Regions from separate parts of the Streptomyces sp. NPDC001532 genome, predicted to be linked through region 2. Evidence: riboswitches for the same ligand, from Rfam matches in the RefSeq annotation. Region 2 holds a riboswitch; each other region holds the start of a gene.
What was found. Region 2 has a riboswitch for cyclic di-AMP ahead of ABT232_RS30810 (C40 family peptidase). Riboswitches for the same ligand answer to the same signal wherever they lie in the genome.

Region 1 (5,190 bases), on a different contig from region 2:
GTCGACGCCCTGAGCGGTCAGCGCTCCCGTGCCGTCCGCCGCCGTGACGAAGGTGTCCGGCTCCCGCCACGCCGTGACGACCCGGCGGACTCCGGCGTCCAGGATCAGGCGTGCGCAGGGGCGGGGCCGGGAGGAGCGGTGGGTGCAGGGCTCGAGGCTGCTGTACACCGTCGCGCCGGCGAGCCGCGGGTCCGCCGGGTCGATCTTCGCCAGGGCCGCCTCCTCGGCGTGGACGACCGGGTCGTCGCCCTCCCGTGAGTGGCCGCGGGCGAGTTCGGTGCCGTCGGCGGCGACCACCACCGCGCCGACGCTGAACGCCGTCGACGACGGAGGGCACCGGCGGGCCAAGTCGCAGGCCAGGGCGAGCCAGTGACGGTCCGCCGCCGAGGGTGCCGTCCCGGTGCCGGGCGCGGTGGGTTCGTAGCGCATGAGGACGACGTCGCCGACCGGCCGGGTCTCCACGAGGCGCAGACGGCCGTCCTGGTAGGGGCCGGGGCCGAAGAGCCGCGGTGCGGCCGGGTCGCCCACGAACAACGGGGCCAGCGCCAGTTGCAGTTCGTCCGCCAGGCCCTGGCGCAGCAACTGGGTGTGGACGGTGCCGCCGCCCTCCACCATCAGCCGCCGCACACCGCGGCTGTCGTGCAGGTCCGCCAGGACCGAGCGCCAGTCCAGATCCTCGCCGAGGGCCACGAGTTCGGCCGCGACGCCGGTCGCCCGCAGGCGTTGCGCGCCCCTCGGCGTCGTGTAGACGACCTTCTCGCCGCCCGTGTGCCAGAACTGCGCCCCGGGATCGAGGTCGCCGGTCCCGCTGACCGTCACCTTCAGCGGGTACTCCGGTTTCCCGGCCGCCACCCGGGCCGCCCGGCGCTCGGCGGAGTTGACCAGGAGCCGCGGATTGTCGGCGCGGATCGTGCCGGCGCCGACGAGGATCGCGTCCACGGACGCCCGGACCTCGTCGACCCGATCGAAGTCGGCGGGCCCGGACAGGAGGAGGCGTTCGGGGCCGGTGTCGTCCAGACAGCCGTCGAGGGAGACGGCGGCGGAGAGCAGGACGTACGGGTAGGGCATCGGCGCACCCATCTGCGAGCGATCGGCTGGGTCGGGCACGGGGCACTCGGCGCTTCGGGCCCGGTGCCGCGTCTGTACCGCCCCATCCTGGCCAATCGCTCCGCGGAGCCCGTGCCCCGGGCCGCCGGCCGCGGACGACGGACCATGCCGAGCAGCTGAATACGGGCTGATTTCCGCAGGTCAGAGGCGCTGGACGGAAACCCTGGCGCGAATGGTCCCGCGGATGGCGTATGCTGGTTTCACCGACGCGGGGTGGAGCAGCTCGGTAGCTCGCTGGGCTCATAACCCAGAGGTCGCAGGTTCAAATCCTGTCCCCGCTACTGAAGACTCAGGGCCGGAACCCATGAAGATGGGTTCCGGCCCTGAGTGTTTTCCCGTGAGTGCTTTCCCCTGCGTGTCTGCCCCCGGTGTGTTCTCCCCCGGTCGGCCCTTCCGGCTCGCCGCCCGCAGCCGCTCCGGCGACTCTGGACGGGCGAGGCGGTGCGAGGCGGTGGCGGACGATCTCAGGGACCCGGCGGGACCGGCGGACCCATGGGGCTCGTGGGACTGGCGGGAGACGAGTGGTGCGGGAGACAAGTGGTGCGGTCCGAAGACCTCGGCCCCGGCCCCGGCCCTGGCCCCGGCGGCGTGCCCGCGTCCGCACACACGCCCACGCCTACGCCCACGCCCGTGCCGTCCGGCCCTGACGAGGAACGGCGGATCTCGTACGCGCGGACCCTGGTCCGCACCCTGCCCATGCTCCTCGTCGTCCTCGGCGGCTGCTACGACTACTTCACCCCCGAGAACTACACCGCCGCCCCGCTCTTCGTCGCCGCGCCACTGATCGCCGCCCCGCTGCTCTCCCGGCGGGCCACCGTCCTCACCGGGATCGCGGCGCTCGCCGTCGTCCTCGTGGTGCACATCCGGTACGGCATCGCCCTGCGCGTCGACGCGATCACCGAGACGGTCACCGTGGCGGTCGTCTCCGTCCTCGCCGTGGTCGTCAACTGCCTCGTCGGCCGCGGCCACGCCCGGCTCGCCACCGCCCGTGAGATCGCCGAGGCGGCGCAGCGCGCGGTGCTGCCGGAGCCCGCGGCACGCATCGGCGGCTACGAGATCGCCGCGCGCTACGAGGCCGCGCAGGCGGACGCCTCCATCGGCGGCGACCTCTACGCCGTGCAGGACAGCCCGTACGGGGTGCGGCTGGTGGTCGGGGACGTGCGGGGCAAGGGGATGGGCGCGGTGGCCGCCGTCGCCGTGGTGATCGGCGCGTTCCGTGAGGCCGCCGAGCACGAGGGGACGCTGGAGGCGGTCGCCCAGCGGCTGGAGCACGCGCTGGCCCGCGAGGGCACCCGGCGCGACGGCATCGACGCCTTCGAGGGGTTCACCACCGCCGTACTGGCCGAGATCCCGCACGGCGACGGCGTCGTACGGATCCTCAACCGCGGCCATCCGCCGCCGCTGCTGCTGCACGCCGACGGCCGGCTGCGGCCGCTGCCGGCCCGGAACCCCGCGCTGCCGCTCGGCATGGGCGAGCTGGGCGTCTGGCCGGACCGCGCGGACGAGGCCGGCTTTCCGGGCGGGAGCACGCTGCTGCTCCACACCGACGGGCTGTCCGAAGCCCGCGACGCGCGCGGCGAGTTCTACGACCCGTCGCGGCGGCTGGCCGGGCGGACCTTCGGCGGGCCGGGCGAGCTGCTGTCGATCTTGGCCGAAGATGTGCGGTGGCACTCCGGCGGCAGGCTGACGGACGACATGGCGCTGCTGGCCGTACGGCGGCCCCGACCGCCGTCACCAGGAGTAAGTGAGCAACCCCACTCCGCATAACATCTGAGACACCATCAAAAGAAAGAACGCTGCTGAGCGCTGGTCAACTCGCCCGTTTTTCGCCGGTCATGGGTCGAACGTCCGCCCGGAGAACCGTAATGATCAAGCGGAACGGCTTGGAATTCAGGCCCCGGTTCTATTAACGTCCGATAACGCAGCGCGGTCGTCCCAGCCGTCACAAGAGGCGGCTCCGTGCGCACGCGCCGAATCCCGTAGGGAACCGGGGAACCACCACCTTGGGGTGAATCGCTCGTGGCCAGTCGTGTTCACACGGCTGATTTACGCGCGTAGGAGACCTTCCTGCTCCGAACCCGTCAGCTAACCCGGTAGGCGAGAAGGAAGGAAAGGAGTACGCCCACGTGGCGTCCAACCGGCCTGCCCCCGGGGCCCCGTTCGTGCCCGGCCAGCGCACTGTCGATCCCGCCGACACCTTCGTCTACGGCGGTCAGCGCACCGAAGAGGGCCCCTGGGAGGAGTGGAATCCGACCAAGGAATCCATTCGCCCCGTACGCGGCCGGCACCGCGTCGCCAAGCAGCGCGGCGGCGGACTCGCCCGCAGCTCCACCGTTCTCGGCGTCGGTGTCATAGCCGCCGTCGGCGCGGGCGGCATGGCCACCGCGCAGACCGGCAAGCCGCCGGTGTCCATCTCGATGCCCGACCTGCCGAACGTCGGCTCGCTCATCTCCGACGAGCCCGAGCCCGAGGCCGAGACCACCGCCACCCCGCTCAGCAGCGTCGGCGTCACCGAGACCGAGACCGCGCAGGGCACCACCGACGCCGGCGAGGCACTGCGCGCCCGCATCATGGCGCAGGCCGAGCAGCAGCAGGACCAGGTCGAGTCCAAGGCCGCCGCGGAAGCGCTGGCCGCCGCCGAGAAGGCCGCCGCCGAGGCGGCCGCCAAGGCGGAGAAGGAAGCCGAGGCCGAGGCCGCCGCCGCGAAGAAGGCGGCCGAGGAGGAGGCCCGCAAGAAGGCCGAGGCCGAGCGCCTGGCCGAGCTGGCCAAGCAGTTCACGCTGCCGACCTCCTCGTACACCCTGACCTCCACCTACGGTCAGGCCGGCTCGATGTGGTCCTCCGGCTACCACACCGGCCTGGACTTCGCCGCGCCCACCGGCACCCTCATCAAGGCGGTGCACACCGGCACCATCACCCAGGCCGGCTGGGACGGGTCGTACGGCTACAAGACCGTCCTGACCCTGGACGACGGCACCGAGATCCTCTACGCCCACCAGTCGTCGATCAACGTCAGCGTGGGCCAGAAGGTCAACACCGGTGACGTCATCGGCCGCGTGGGCGCGACCGGCAACGTGACCGGCCCGCACCTGCACCTGGAGGTGCACACCGGCGACGGCGGCGCGCTGGACCCGATGGCCTGGCTCCAGAGCAAGGGCCTCACCCCCTGAGCCCACGCTCACGCTGAACCCCGGCGGTCCTGACGACAACCCCCCGACGTCAGGGCTGCCGGTTCACGGAATACGCGCTTCCCCGTGCCGTGTTGTCACTCGGCATGACTTCTCTGCGCAAGCTCGGCTCCTCCGACCTGGAGGTCTTCCCCCTCTCCCTCGGCGGCAACGTCTTCGGCTGGACCGCGGACCGGGACCGCTCCTTCGCCGTCCTCGACGCCTACGCCGCCGCGGGCGGCAACTTCGTCGACACCGCCGACTCCTACTCGGCCTGGATCGAGGGCAACTCCGGCGGCGAGTCCGAGACGATCATCGGCGAGTGGGTCAAGGCCCGGGGGAACCGCTCCGAGGTGGTCATCGCGACCAAGGTCAGCCAGCACCCCGAGTACCCGGGCCTGAGCGCGGTGAACATCAAGGCCGCGGCCGACGCCTCACTGCGACGCCTCGGCACCGACCACATCGACCTCTACTACACCCACTTCGACCAGCCCGACGTGCCGGTCGAGGAGATCGTCGGCGCGCTCGACGAACTGGTGGAGGCGGGCAAGGTCCGGTACATCGCCGCCTCCAACATCTCCCCCCAGCGGCTGCGGGAGTCCCTGGCCTTCTCCGACCGCGAGGGCCTCGCCCGGTACGTCGCCCTCCAGCCGCACTACAACCTGGTGTCCCGGGAGACCTACGAGGGTGAGCTCCGGGACGTCGCCGCGCGGGCGGGCCTCGCCGCGGTGCCGTACTACGCGCTGGCGTCCGGCTTCCTGACCGGCAAGTACCGGCCCGGCACGACCGTCGACAGCGCGCGGGCGGCGGGCGCCGGCAAGCACCTGGACAGCGAGCGGGGGCGGCGGGTGCTGGACGCGCTGGACTCCGTGGCCGCCGCGCACGAGGTGCCCGTCGCGACGGTCGCCCTGGCGTG
Region 2 (5,190 bases):
GAAAGCCTCTCCGCGGAGGCCGACGACTTCGCCGACCGGGCCAGCCGCACCCAGGAGCGCATCGACCTCAAGGCGCAGCAGGAGGCGGAGCGGAGGCGGGCCGCCGAGGAGGCCGCCCGCAAGGAACGGCTCCGCCCGAAGTTCGCCCTCCCGGTCGCTCAGCACGGTCTCAGCGCCTACTACGGCCAGGCCGGCATCAACTGGATGTCCGTGCACACCGGCATCGACTTCCCGGTCTCCTACGGTTCGACCGTGATGGCCGCCACCGACGGCACCGTCCGCACCGAGTGGAACAGCGCCTACGGCAACATGATGATCGTGACGGCGAAGGACGGCACGGAGACCTGGTACTGCCACCTCTCCAGCTACACCGTCGCGTCCGGTACGACCGTCAAGGCCGGCGACGCGATCGCCTACTCCGGGAACTCCGGCAACTCGACCGGTCCGCACCTGCACTTCGAGGTCCGTCCGGGCGGCGGCTCGGCCATAGACCCGCTGTCCTGGCTGCGCAGCCACGGCCTGGACCCGTCGTAGGACCGCACACACCCTTCGAGTGAGCCCCCGCCATGTGCCCGGCGGGGGCTTTCCTCATGGTGTCTTCGGCGCTACGGCATGGCGTCGTCGGCGCTACAGCTTCTCCACCGGCGCGTACCGCAGCAGGAGCCGCTTGGGCTTGGTGTCGCCGAAGTCGATCGTGGCCTCGGCGTTCGCGCCGGTGCCCTTGACCCCGACCACGGTGCCGAGCCCGAACTGGTCGTGTGTGACCCGGTCGCCGACGGCCAGGGACACCACCGGCTTCTCGGCGGTGCGGCGGGTGGCGAAGCCGGAGGCGCCGGACGCCGACGAGCGGGAGCGCGACGACGACAGCGAGGCGGCCACACCCGAGACCGGGCCGGCCGGAGCCGCGACGGCACCCGTGCGCTTCCAGTCGACGTGCGTCGGAGGGATCTCCTCCAGGAACCGCGACGGCGGGTTGTACTGCGGCTGTCCCCAGGCGCTGCGCATGGAGGAGCGGGTGAGGTACAGCCGCTCCCGCGCGCGGGTGATGCCCACGTACGCCAGGCGGCGCTCCTCCTCCAGCTCCTTGGTCTCGCCGAGGGCCCGCATGTGCGGGAAGACGCCGTCCTCCATGCCGGTGAGGAAGACCACCGGGAACTCCAGGCCCTTGGCGGTGTGCAGGGTCATCAGTGTGATGACGCCGTCGCCGTCCTCCTCGTCGGGGATCTGGTCGGAGTCCGCGACCAGCGCGACCCGCTCCAGGAATTCGGAGAGCGAGCCGGCGGTCTCACCCTCACCGGACTCCTGCTCGAACTCCAGGGCGACGGCGGCGAGTTCCTGGAGGTTCTCGATACGGGTCTCGTCCTGCGGGTCGGTGGAGGCCTGAAGCTCGGCGAGGTAGCCCGTGCGTTCGAGCACCGCCTCTAGGATCGTCGCCGGTCCGGCGCCGGACTCGACGATCGTGCGCAGCTCCTCCATCAGCGTGTTGAACCGCTTGACCGCGTTGGTGGACCGCGCGGCCATGCCGTACGCCTCGTCGACCCGCTTCAGCGCCTGCGGGAAGCTGATCTTCTCCCGTTGGGACAGGGCGTCGATCATCGCCTCGGCGCGGTCGCCGATGCCGCGCTTGGGCACGTTCAGGATGCGACGCAGCGGGACCGAGTCCTCGGGGTTGGACAGGACACGCAGGTAGGCCAGGACGTCCCGGACCTCCTTGCGCTCGTAGAAGCGGACGCCGCCGACGACCTTGTAGGGCAGACCGACGCGGATGAAGACCTCTTCGAAGACACGGGACTGGGCGTTCGTCCGGTAGAAGACGGCGACGTCGCCGGCCTTCGCGTCACCCGCGTCCGTGAGGCGGTCTATCTCGTCGGCGACGAACTGAGCCTCGTCGTGCTCGGTGTCGGCGACGTAGCCGGTGATGCGCGCGCCCGCGCCCGCGTTGGTCCACAGGTTCTTGGGGCGGCGGGACTCGTTGCGCTCGATGACCGCGTTGGCAGCGGAGAGGATCGTCTGGGTGGAGCGGTAGTTCTGCTCCAGCAGGATCGTCGTCGCGTTCGGGTAGTCCTCCTCGAACTGGAGGATGTTGCGGATCGTCGCGCCGCGGAAGGCGTAGATCGACTGGTCGGCGTCACCCACGACGCACAGCTCGGCGGGAGCCAGGTCGTCCTCGCTGGGCGGTACGTCCACCGGGTGCTCGGAGGTGCCGACCAGCTCGCGGACCAGGGCGTACTGGGCGTGGTTGGTGTCCTGGTACTCGTCGACCAGCACGTGGCGGAAGCGGCGGCGGTAGTGCTCGGCGACGTCCGGGAAGGCGCGCAGCAGGTTGACCGTCGTCATGATCAGGTCGTCGAAGTCCAGCGCGTTCGCCTCGCGCAGGCGCGACTGGTACATGGCGTAGGCCTGGGCGAGGGTCTTCTCGAAGCCGTCGGTGGCCTGGGCGGCGAAGTCCTCCTCGTCGATCAGCTCGTTCTTCAGGTTGCTGATCTTGGCGCTGAAGGACTTCGGCGGGAAACGCTTGGGGTCCAGCTCGAGATCGCGGCAGACCAGGGCCATCAGGCGCTTGGAGTCGGCGGCGTCGTAGATCGAGAACGACGAGGTGAAGCCGAGCTTCTTGCTCTCGCGGCGCAGGATGCGGACGCACGCGCTGTGGAAGGTCATCACCCACATGGCGTTGGCGCGCGGGCCGACGAGCTGCTCGACGCGCTCCTTCATCTCGCCCGCGGCCTTGTTGGTGAAGGTGATCGCGAGGATCTGCCCGGGGTGCACGCCCCGCTCGCCCAGCAGGTGGGCGATGCGGTGGGTGAGCACGCGGGTCTTGCCGGAGCCGGCGCCGGCCACGATGAGCAGCGGGGTGCCGGAGTGGACGACGGCGGCGCGCTGGTTCTCGTTCAGCCCCTCCAGGAGCACGGCCGGGTCGACCACGGGGCGCGGGGCGCCGTCGCGGTAGTGGGCGTCCCGGTCCGGTGGCAGGTCGAACTTCCCGCCGAACAGATCGTCCGGGATCGACTCCGGTACGTGATCGTCCTCGGGCGGCGGCGGGGGCTCCTCCGCGTGGGCCCGCGGGGCCTGGAGGTCCGCCAGGAAGCTGTCGTCAAAGAGGCTGCTCATCGCTCTCCGAGTCTAGGGCGCCCCACTGACAACCGAGGGCCACCCGGAAGACATCCCCGTCACACCTCACCGATGATCTTGGGAATGCCTCTCGTCACGGCTCGCGTCCACACGATTACAAGGCCAACCCGCCACGCAGCGCTCCGGATCGACGACGGCGAGCGACCCCGACCGGAAGGTCACGAAAATGTATCGGGCATATCACCCACCAACCTTCACAGTCGGCACACGAGTTGGCTACCGTGCCGGGCAGGCCGTACGACCCCCACCGGCGAACCCCGCCGGACCGTACGGCCTCCGCCGAGTCCTGCGCGCCCACACCGGGCCCGGAGCCGGGGACCCACCGAACTCTGGGGTGAATCGGCCCCTCCCTCCGGGGAGCGGACCGTAGGGCAACCCTTCCTAACGACCCGCCCGAACCCGACAGCTAACCCGGTAGGCGGCCGATGGAAGGAGTCGCCTCCCTTGGCGTCGCACCGCAAGTCGCGTCCCACCGCGCGCGTGGCAGGCATACGCACCCCCGCCCTCGCCACCGCGGCCCTCACCTCCGTGGCCCTGCTCTCGCAGACCGCCGACGCCGCTCCCTCGACCGACGACAAGCCGAGCCTGGAGGAGGTCGAGAAGAAGGTCGACGATCTCTACCGCCAGGCGGAGTCGGCGACCGAGAAGTACAACGCGGCCAAGGAGCGGACCACCAAGCAGCGCAAGCGCGTCGACACCCTCCTGGACGACGTCGCCGAGCGCGCACAGAAGCTCAACGAGGCACGCGCCGAACTGGGCTCGTACGCCGCGGCCCAGTACCGCACCGGGGCCGCCGCCCCCGACACCGCGACCTTCCTGCTCGCGGACACCCCGCAGGACTACTTCGACCAGACTCAGCTGATGGGCCGACTGACCAGCCGTCAGAAGGAAGCGGTCGACGACTACTTCGCTCAGCAGACCGAGACGATGGAGAAGCGTCGCGAGGCCACCGAGAGCCTCCAGACGCTCACCGACTCGCAGACCGACCTCAGGACGGCCAAGGCGACCGTCCAGAAGAAGCTGTCCACCGCGCGGGAGCTGCTGTCGCAGCTGACCGCGGAGGAGAAGGCGCGGCTCGCGGCGATCGAGAAGCGCAAGCAGGAGGAGGCCGCCCGCAAGGCCGCCGAGCTCGCGCGGCAGCAGGCCGAGGCGGAGGAGCAGCGGCAGCAGGAGGAGGCCGCCGCGCAGGAGACCGCGCAGGAGCAGGCCCCTCAGCAGGAGAGCACCGGGGACACCTCCACCGCCACCGACTCCACGTACGCCGCCAAGGCCGAGAAGGCGCTCGCCTTCTCCCGCGCGCAGATCGGCAAGCCCTACGTCTGGGGCGCCACCGGGCCCGACTCCTACGACTGCTCCGGCCTCACCCAGGCCGCCTGGAAGGCCGCCGGCGTCACCCTCCCCCGCACCACCTACGACCAGGTGAACGCCGGCACCACGGTCTCCGTCGCCGCCGCCCAGCCCGGCGACCTCGTCTTCTTCTACGACGACATCACCCACGTCGGCATCTACATCGGCAACGGAATGATGATCCACGCGCCGAAGCCCGGGGCGTACGTACGCGAGGAATCGATCTACTACGACGGCGAGTCGTCGATCCACAGCGTGGTACGACCGGCCTGAGCCGGGGCGGCGGGCTGATCCGGGGTGGCGGAAGCGGGACGGCGGGCAGCCGGCGGCGGGCACTGAGGGCCGGGCAGCTGGCGCCGGGCGTAGAGGGTTGGGCGCCAGGCGCTGGAGGTCGGGCAGCTGGCGCTGGGCCTCGGGGGCCGAGGGCTGAAGGCCCGGCGCTCAGGGCCGGGCAGCCTGCGCAGGGCGTAGAGGGCTGGGTGCTCGAGGTCGGGCAGCTGGCGCTGGGCCTCGGGGGCCGGGCGTCGGGCGCTGAGGGCCGGACGGCGCGCGCGCCGGCGGCCGGGCAGCTGGCGCTGAGGGCCGAGCGTTGGGCACCGGGCGCTCAAGGGCGCGCAACTGGCGCCGGGCCTCGGGGGCCGGGCGCCCGGCGGCGGGCGATGAAGGGCGGCGCTGAAGGCCCGGCGCTGGGCGCCGGAGGCCAAGCGGCGGAGG
Region 3 (5,190 bases), on a different contig from region 2:
CAGCGCGCTGTGGTCGGCGGTCTCGGCGAGGATCTCCTCGCGCCAGTCGCCGAGCAGATCGCCGTAGAAGGGGGTGGCGTTGCGCGGGCCGGCGACGACACCGGACGGGTCGAGGATCCGCGTGGTGGTCTCGCTCGCAGGGTCCCACTTCTCGACGTAGGTGTGGTCGAGGAGTTCGGACGCCTTGTCCCCGTCCCACCAGATCCGGAAGTTGACGCTGGGCGTGGTCGTCGCGACCTTGCCGTCCCGAACGTTGAAGACGCCCGCGCCGGGCCGGGTCACGTCGGCGGTGGAGGTCCAGTACTCGTAGCCCGGGTGGCCGGGGTCGATGTCGGCGGCGTTGCCCCGGCCGACGTCGAGGTCGGCCTCGCTCACCGGGTCGGCCGGGTGCACGCCGGTCGCCAGACGCTCACCGGTGTCGGCGTCGTAGTAGTACCAGGGGAACTTGGACACGATGCCCAGTTCGGACTGCTGGATGGCGAAGCCCTCGAGGCCGGGGCGTTCGGGGTCGAGGTCGCCGATGTCGAAGCGGTCGCCGTGGCCTGCGCCGTCGACGACGTAGCGCAGCGTGCCGTCGGCGTTCACCACGTAGTTGCCGTCGGCGATCTCGTCCCTGCCGTCCTGGTCGACGTCGACGGTGCGGATCTGGTGGAAGCTGGTCGCGCCGCTGTCCGCGGGGACGACGTACTTCCAGCGGCGGGTCAGCTCGGTGCCGTCGAAGTCCCAGGCCTGCAAGAGGGTCCGGAAGGCGCCGCGGCGGGCGCCGACGCGGGTGACCAGCTTGGTGACCAGGCTGGGGTGCACACCGTCGAGGTGGGCGATGCCGAAGTGGCCGCCGGACGGGCCGTCGGCGGTGAAGTCGTCGGGCACGGGCTGACGGGTGCGCTCGGTGCCGGTGGCGCCGTCGATCACGGAGACGAACTGCCGGGCCGGCGAGTCGGCGGTGACCTGGCCGCCGTCCGCGAAGGTGGTGCCGGCGGCGGTGTGCACCAGCACCTCGGCGCTGCCGTCGCTGTCGAGGTCGTACACCGTGACGTTGTCGTCGTTGCGGTAGCCGCCGATCTGGGTCGAGCCGCTGATCGCGGCGGGCGCCGGGTCGTTGGCGCCGTTGCCGCCCACCTGGGTGTACGAGCCGGGGCCGAGGTCGACCCGCCACAGCCGCTCGCCGGTGAGCGTGTACGCCTCCAGCAGGTCGGGCCGGTCCCGGGTCTGCGACAGCCGGCTGACGACGAGTTCGTAGCGTCCGTCGCCGTCGAGGTCACCGGGCCAGGCGTGGTGGACGTAGTAGCCGTCGGCGGCGGCGAGGGGAATCTCGGCGTGGCCGTCGGCCAGGGCGAGGGCGGGCGCGCTCGGCCGCAGTTCGCGGCCGTGGACGACGGCGCGCACGGTGTAGGTGCCGGTGCCGCGGGTGTCGTCCTGGTAGGTCGTCGACTTGGTGACCGGCGCGCGGTTCAGCCGCCGCCCGTCCTTGTACACGTTGAAGGCGAGGGCGTCGCCGTATCGCGCGTACTCGGTGCCGAGGAGGCGCCAGCTGAGGAAGGTGCCGGCGCCGGAGGGCACGGCGACCAGGCCGCGGTCCAGGTTCTCCACGATCCGGCGGGGCTCGGCGGCGTGCCCGGCGGGTGCGGAGAACAGCCCGGCCAGCAGGGCCGAGGCGACGACGGCACCGATTCTTCGGCGTCCGAGGGGGTGCATGGGGCAGTGCTCCTTCATGGGCGAGGAGGAGGGAGGAGAGGGGTGGAGACGGAGAGGAAAGACGGAGAGGGGACGTAGAAGCGCGGGGAAAGCGCTTGCTGACCCTCGGGAACCACTCTGTCCTCACCCTCGACCCCATGTCGATGCCTCGAACAGGGATGCCACACGACCGCAATGAAACGATCATGAACGCGCAAAGCCGCACACGCCGAAGGCCGGACCCGTGGATCGGGTCCGGCCTTCGGCGTGTGCGGGCGCGGGCCGCCGGTCGTCAGGTACCGGCGGTGCCGCCGGTGTCAGGTACCGGCACGGCGGAGTGGCGTCAGATGGCGACGCCCTTGGCGCGGAGGTAGGCGATCGGGTCCACGTCCGAGCCGTAGTCCGGGGTGGTGCGGATCTCGAAGTGCAGGTGCGGGCCGGTGACGTTGCCGGTCGCACCGGACAGACCGACCTGCTGGCCCGCGGTCACGGACTGGCCGGCCGACACCGAGAGCGAAGAGAGGTGGGCGTACTGGGCGTAGTAGCCGTCGGCGAGCTTGATGACGACCTGGTTGCCGTACGCACCGCCCCAGCCGGCGGAGACGACGGTGCCGGCGCCGACGGCCTTGAGCGAGGTGCCGGTCGGGACGACGAAGTCGACACCGGTGTGGTAGCCGCTGGACCACATGCTGCCCGCCACCTTGTAGGCGGTGCCGACACCGGCGCCGGAGACCGGGGCGCTGAAGCCGCCGGCCGCGGTGGAGGTGGCGGTGTCGGCCGTGTCGGCGGCCTGGGCGGCCGGGGCGGCCTGCGAGGGCGACGACTCGACCGGCTTCGAGGCCTCGCTCGACTGCGAGGTGTCGGACGACTGCGACTTCTGCGCGGACTGCTTCTGTGCGGACTGCGACGACTCGGAGGTCTCGGAGGACGAGGACTCGGGAGCGCTCGCCGCGGCCTTCTTGCCGATGGACAGCTTCAGACCGGGGTGGATCAGCGACGGGTCCGCGCCGACGGCGGTGCGGTTGTCCGCGTACAGCTTCTTCCAGCCGCCGTCGACGTCCTGCTCGACAGCGATCTTCGAGAGGTAGTCGCCGGACTTCACGGTGTAGGTCCGGACACCGGAGCCCTTGTCGGCGGCCTTGTCCGCCGCGGCCGCCTTCTGGACGGAGGCGACCGACTGGACGGCCTGCTCCGCGGCGGACTGCGGGGTGGCGGCGTGGGCGCCGGCCGCTCCCATCAGAGGGAGGGCGAGCGCGGCGCCACCGGTACCGGCGACGGCGATGGAACGAGTGAAGCGCAGGGTCTTGGGACGGCGGTGCTTACCCTTGGCGGGCATGGCGAATTCCTCTCCGGCGCCTACGAGGTGAGCTGTCGGGTGCGGACTGGAGATGTCCGGCCACGTCGGGACGCGGCTTTACCCCGAGCCGTTCCGGGAACCGGAACAGGCGGTCAAACCTGTGGGTCCCCCGCTCCTGCCGTGCACGGGTGAGTTAGCGCGGGCACCAGGCGGCGGCAGGATTAGGCGTCCGCCCGGATCGAGGTGGAACGTAAGCGACCCGGACGCACAAGGACAAGCGAATGGTTGCCCTTGAATGCGTTTCACGCCCTTCCGCCACAGAATTCCCGGTCACTGTCCGTTGATTACGCAGCCGCCCTTTTGTCCAAAAGCCCTTAAGAAGAGGGTGAATTACGTGGACATGACGGGCGACTCACCGTCACCTGTATGACGCTGCTCACGCGCCCCTCCCCACAACTCTTTATTCCAGACCGAGTTACAACGAAGGCTCCAATTCGGACACATCGCTCAGATGCGACGGAGACGGAGAACCGTCGCATCGAGATCCCCCCGCAATCCTGTGAGAAGTCCGTGATGCAGCAATACGGCACCTCGGTGCACTTCGCCCGTTTCATGGCATTCATACGATGCCGTCGGATCGATCCCGCGCAGCCGCAGCGCCGGAGCGGGCTCACCGTGGTGCTGTGCCTGGAGCCAGGCGAGGACGACCGTCTCGTCACCCAGGACGTACTGGACGGCGCTCAGCCCGCCGCGCGGAGGCCGCAGACGGTACAGATCCCCGCGCTGCACCAGCGGCCGGATCTCCTTGTAGAGCGCCACCCACTCGGCGGCCTCCGTCAGCTCCTCCTCGGTCCACCGGCCCAGGTCGCCGCCGACCCCCAGCACCCCGGCCATCGCGCTCACGAACCGGAAGCGCAGCGAGCTGACCCGGCCGTTCAGCATGGCGTTGGGGCTGTCGGTGACCCAGGCGGCCATCACGCGCGCGGGGTGGAGCTGGCTGAAGCCGTGCTGGATCGCGAGCCGGTCGAGCGGGTCGGTGTTGTCGGAGGTCCACACCTGGTCGGTCCGGCCGAGCACGCCGAGGTCGATCCGGCCGCCGCCACCCGAGCAGGACTCGAAGGCGACCCCGGGGTGGGCCGCGCGCAGCCGGTCCAGCAGCGCGTACAGGGCCCGCACATGGTCGGCCCACAGCCGCTGCGGATACGGCTCGCCGGGCCAGCCGGCGTCGGTGAAGCAGCGGTTGAAGTCCCACTTCACATAGTCGACGGGAGCACTGGAGAGCAGGCCGTCCAGCTGCCCCCAGAGGTACTGCTGGACGTCCTCCCGCGCCAGGTTGAGTACGAGCTGATTGCGGAATTCCGTCCGCTTTCGACCGGTATGGAACTGCACCCAGTCCGGGTGGGCGCGGTACAGATCGCTGTCCGGGTTGACCATCTCGGGCTCGACCCAGATCCCGAACCGCATCCCGAGGGCGTGCACCTCGTCGGCGAGGGGCTTCAGACCGGCCGGGAAGCGGTCCGGGTTGGGTGTCCAGTCGCCGAGCCCGGCCCGGTCGTCGGTGCGGGCGCCGAACCAGCCGTCGTCGACCACGAACAGCTCCACGCCGACGGCGGCGGCCCGCCGGGCGAGCGCCCGCTGCCGCTCCTCGGAGATGTCGAACCCGGTGGCCTCCCAGGAGTTGAACAGCACCGGGCGGTCCCGGTCCGCGTCGGGGATGACGTGCGCGCGCTGGTAGGCGTGCCAGGCGCGGCTCGCGCCGCCGAAGCCGCCGTCGCTCCACAGCCCGGCGAAGACGGGCGTCGTGAAGCTCTCCCCCGCCGCCAGCCGGGTCAGCCCCGAGTCGTCGTGTCCGGCGCCGCCGGTGATCTGCACCTTGGCGTCGGGCAGTTGGGCCACGGCGATCCGCCAGGAGCCGGACCAGCCAAGAGCGCAGCCGTAGACCTCGCCGCGTTCCTCCGTGGCGTCGGTGTCCAGCGCCACCCATGGCAGGTGCTGGTGGCCGGTGTGGCCGCGCCGGCTGCCGACGACCTTCTCCCCGTAGGTGAGGGGCGCGGTGGTCAGCCGGGACTCAGCGGCCCAGCGGCCGTGCAGCTGGGAGAGCCGCCAGTCCTCGCGGTCGGGCAGGGTCCAGGTCGCGGAGTCGGCGCGCAGCACCTCGACCACGGGCCCCTCGTTGCGCAGGGTCACCCAGCGCTCCACGACGTCGTCCCGCATCCGGT

Region 1: linked by a shared signal. The riboswitch ahead of ABT232_RS34430 (M23 family metallopeptidase) and the one ahead of ABT232_RS30810 (C40 family peptidase) in region 2 are both predicted to bind cyclic di-AMP.
Region 3: linked by a shared signal. The riboswitch ahead of ABT232_RS21810 (M23 family metallopeptidase) and the one ahead of ABT232_RS30810 (C40 family peptidase) in region 2 are both predicted to bind cyclic di-AMP.

Annotation. Positions count from the first base shown of each region.
Region 1 covers NZ_JBEPAL010000057.1:8,666-13,855, reverse strand. Annotated here, with positions in the region: gene ABT232_RS34445 (dihydrofolate reductase family protein) at 1-1,068, opposite strand, end outside; tRNA gene ABT232_RS34440 (tRNA-Met) at 1,315-1,388, shown strand; gene ABT232_RS34435 (PP2C family protein-serine/threonine phosphatase) at 1,645-2,874, shown strand; cyclic di-AMP (ydaO/yuaA leader) riboswitch at 3,066-3,222, shown strand; gene ABT232_RS34430 (M23 family metallopeptidase) at 3,234-4,277, shown strand; gene ABT232_RS34425 (aldo/keto reductase) at 4,382-5,190, shown strand, end outside.
Region 2 covers NZ_JBEPAL010000043.1:67,801-72,990, forward strand. Annotated here, with positions in the region: gene ABT232_RS30800 (M23 family metallopeptidase) at 1-534, shown strand, start outside; gene pcrA (DNA helicase PcrA) at 628-3,108, opposite strand; cyclic di-AMP (ydaO/yuaA leader) riboswitch at 3,411-3,566, shown strand; gene ABT232_RS30810 (C40 family peptidase) at 3,574-4,749, shown strand.
Region 3 covers NZ_JBEPAL010000023.1:97,352-102,541, forward strand. Annotated here, with positions in the region: gene ABT232_RS21805 (rhamnogalacturonan lyase family protein) at 1-1,695, opposite strand, end outside; gene ABT232_RS21810 (M23 family metallopeptidase) at 2,018-3,010, opposite strand; cyclic di-AMP (ydaO/yuaA leader) riboswitch at 3,013-3,180, opposite strand; gene ABT232_RS21815 (alpha-galactosidase) at 3,479-5,190, opposite strand, start outside.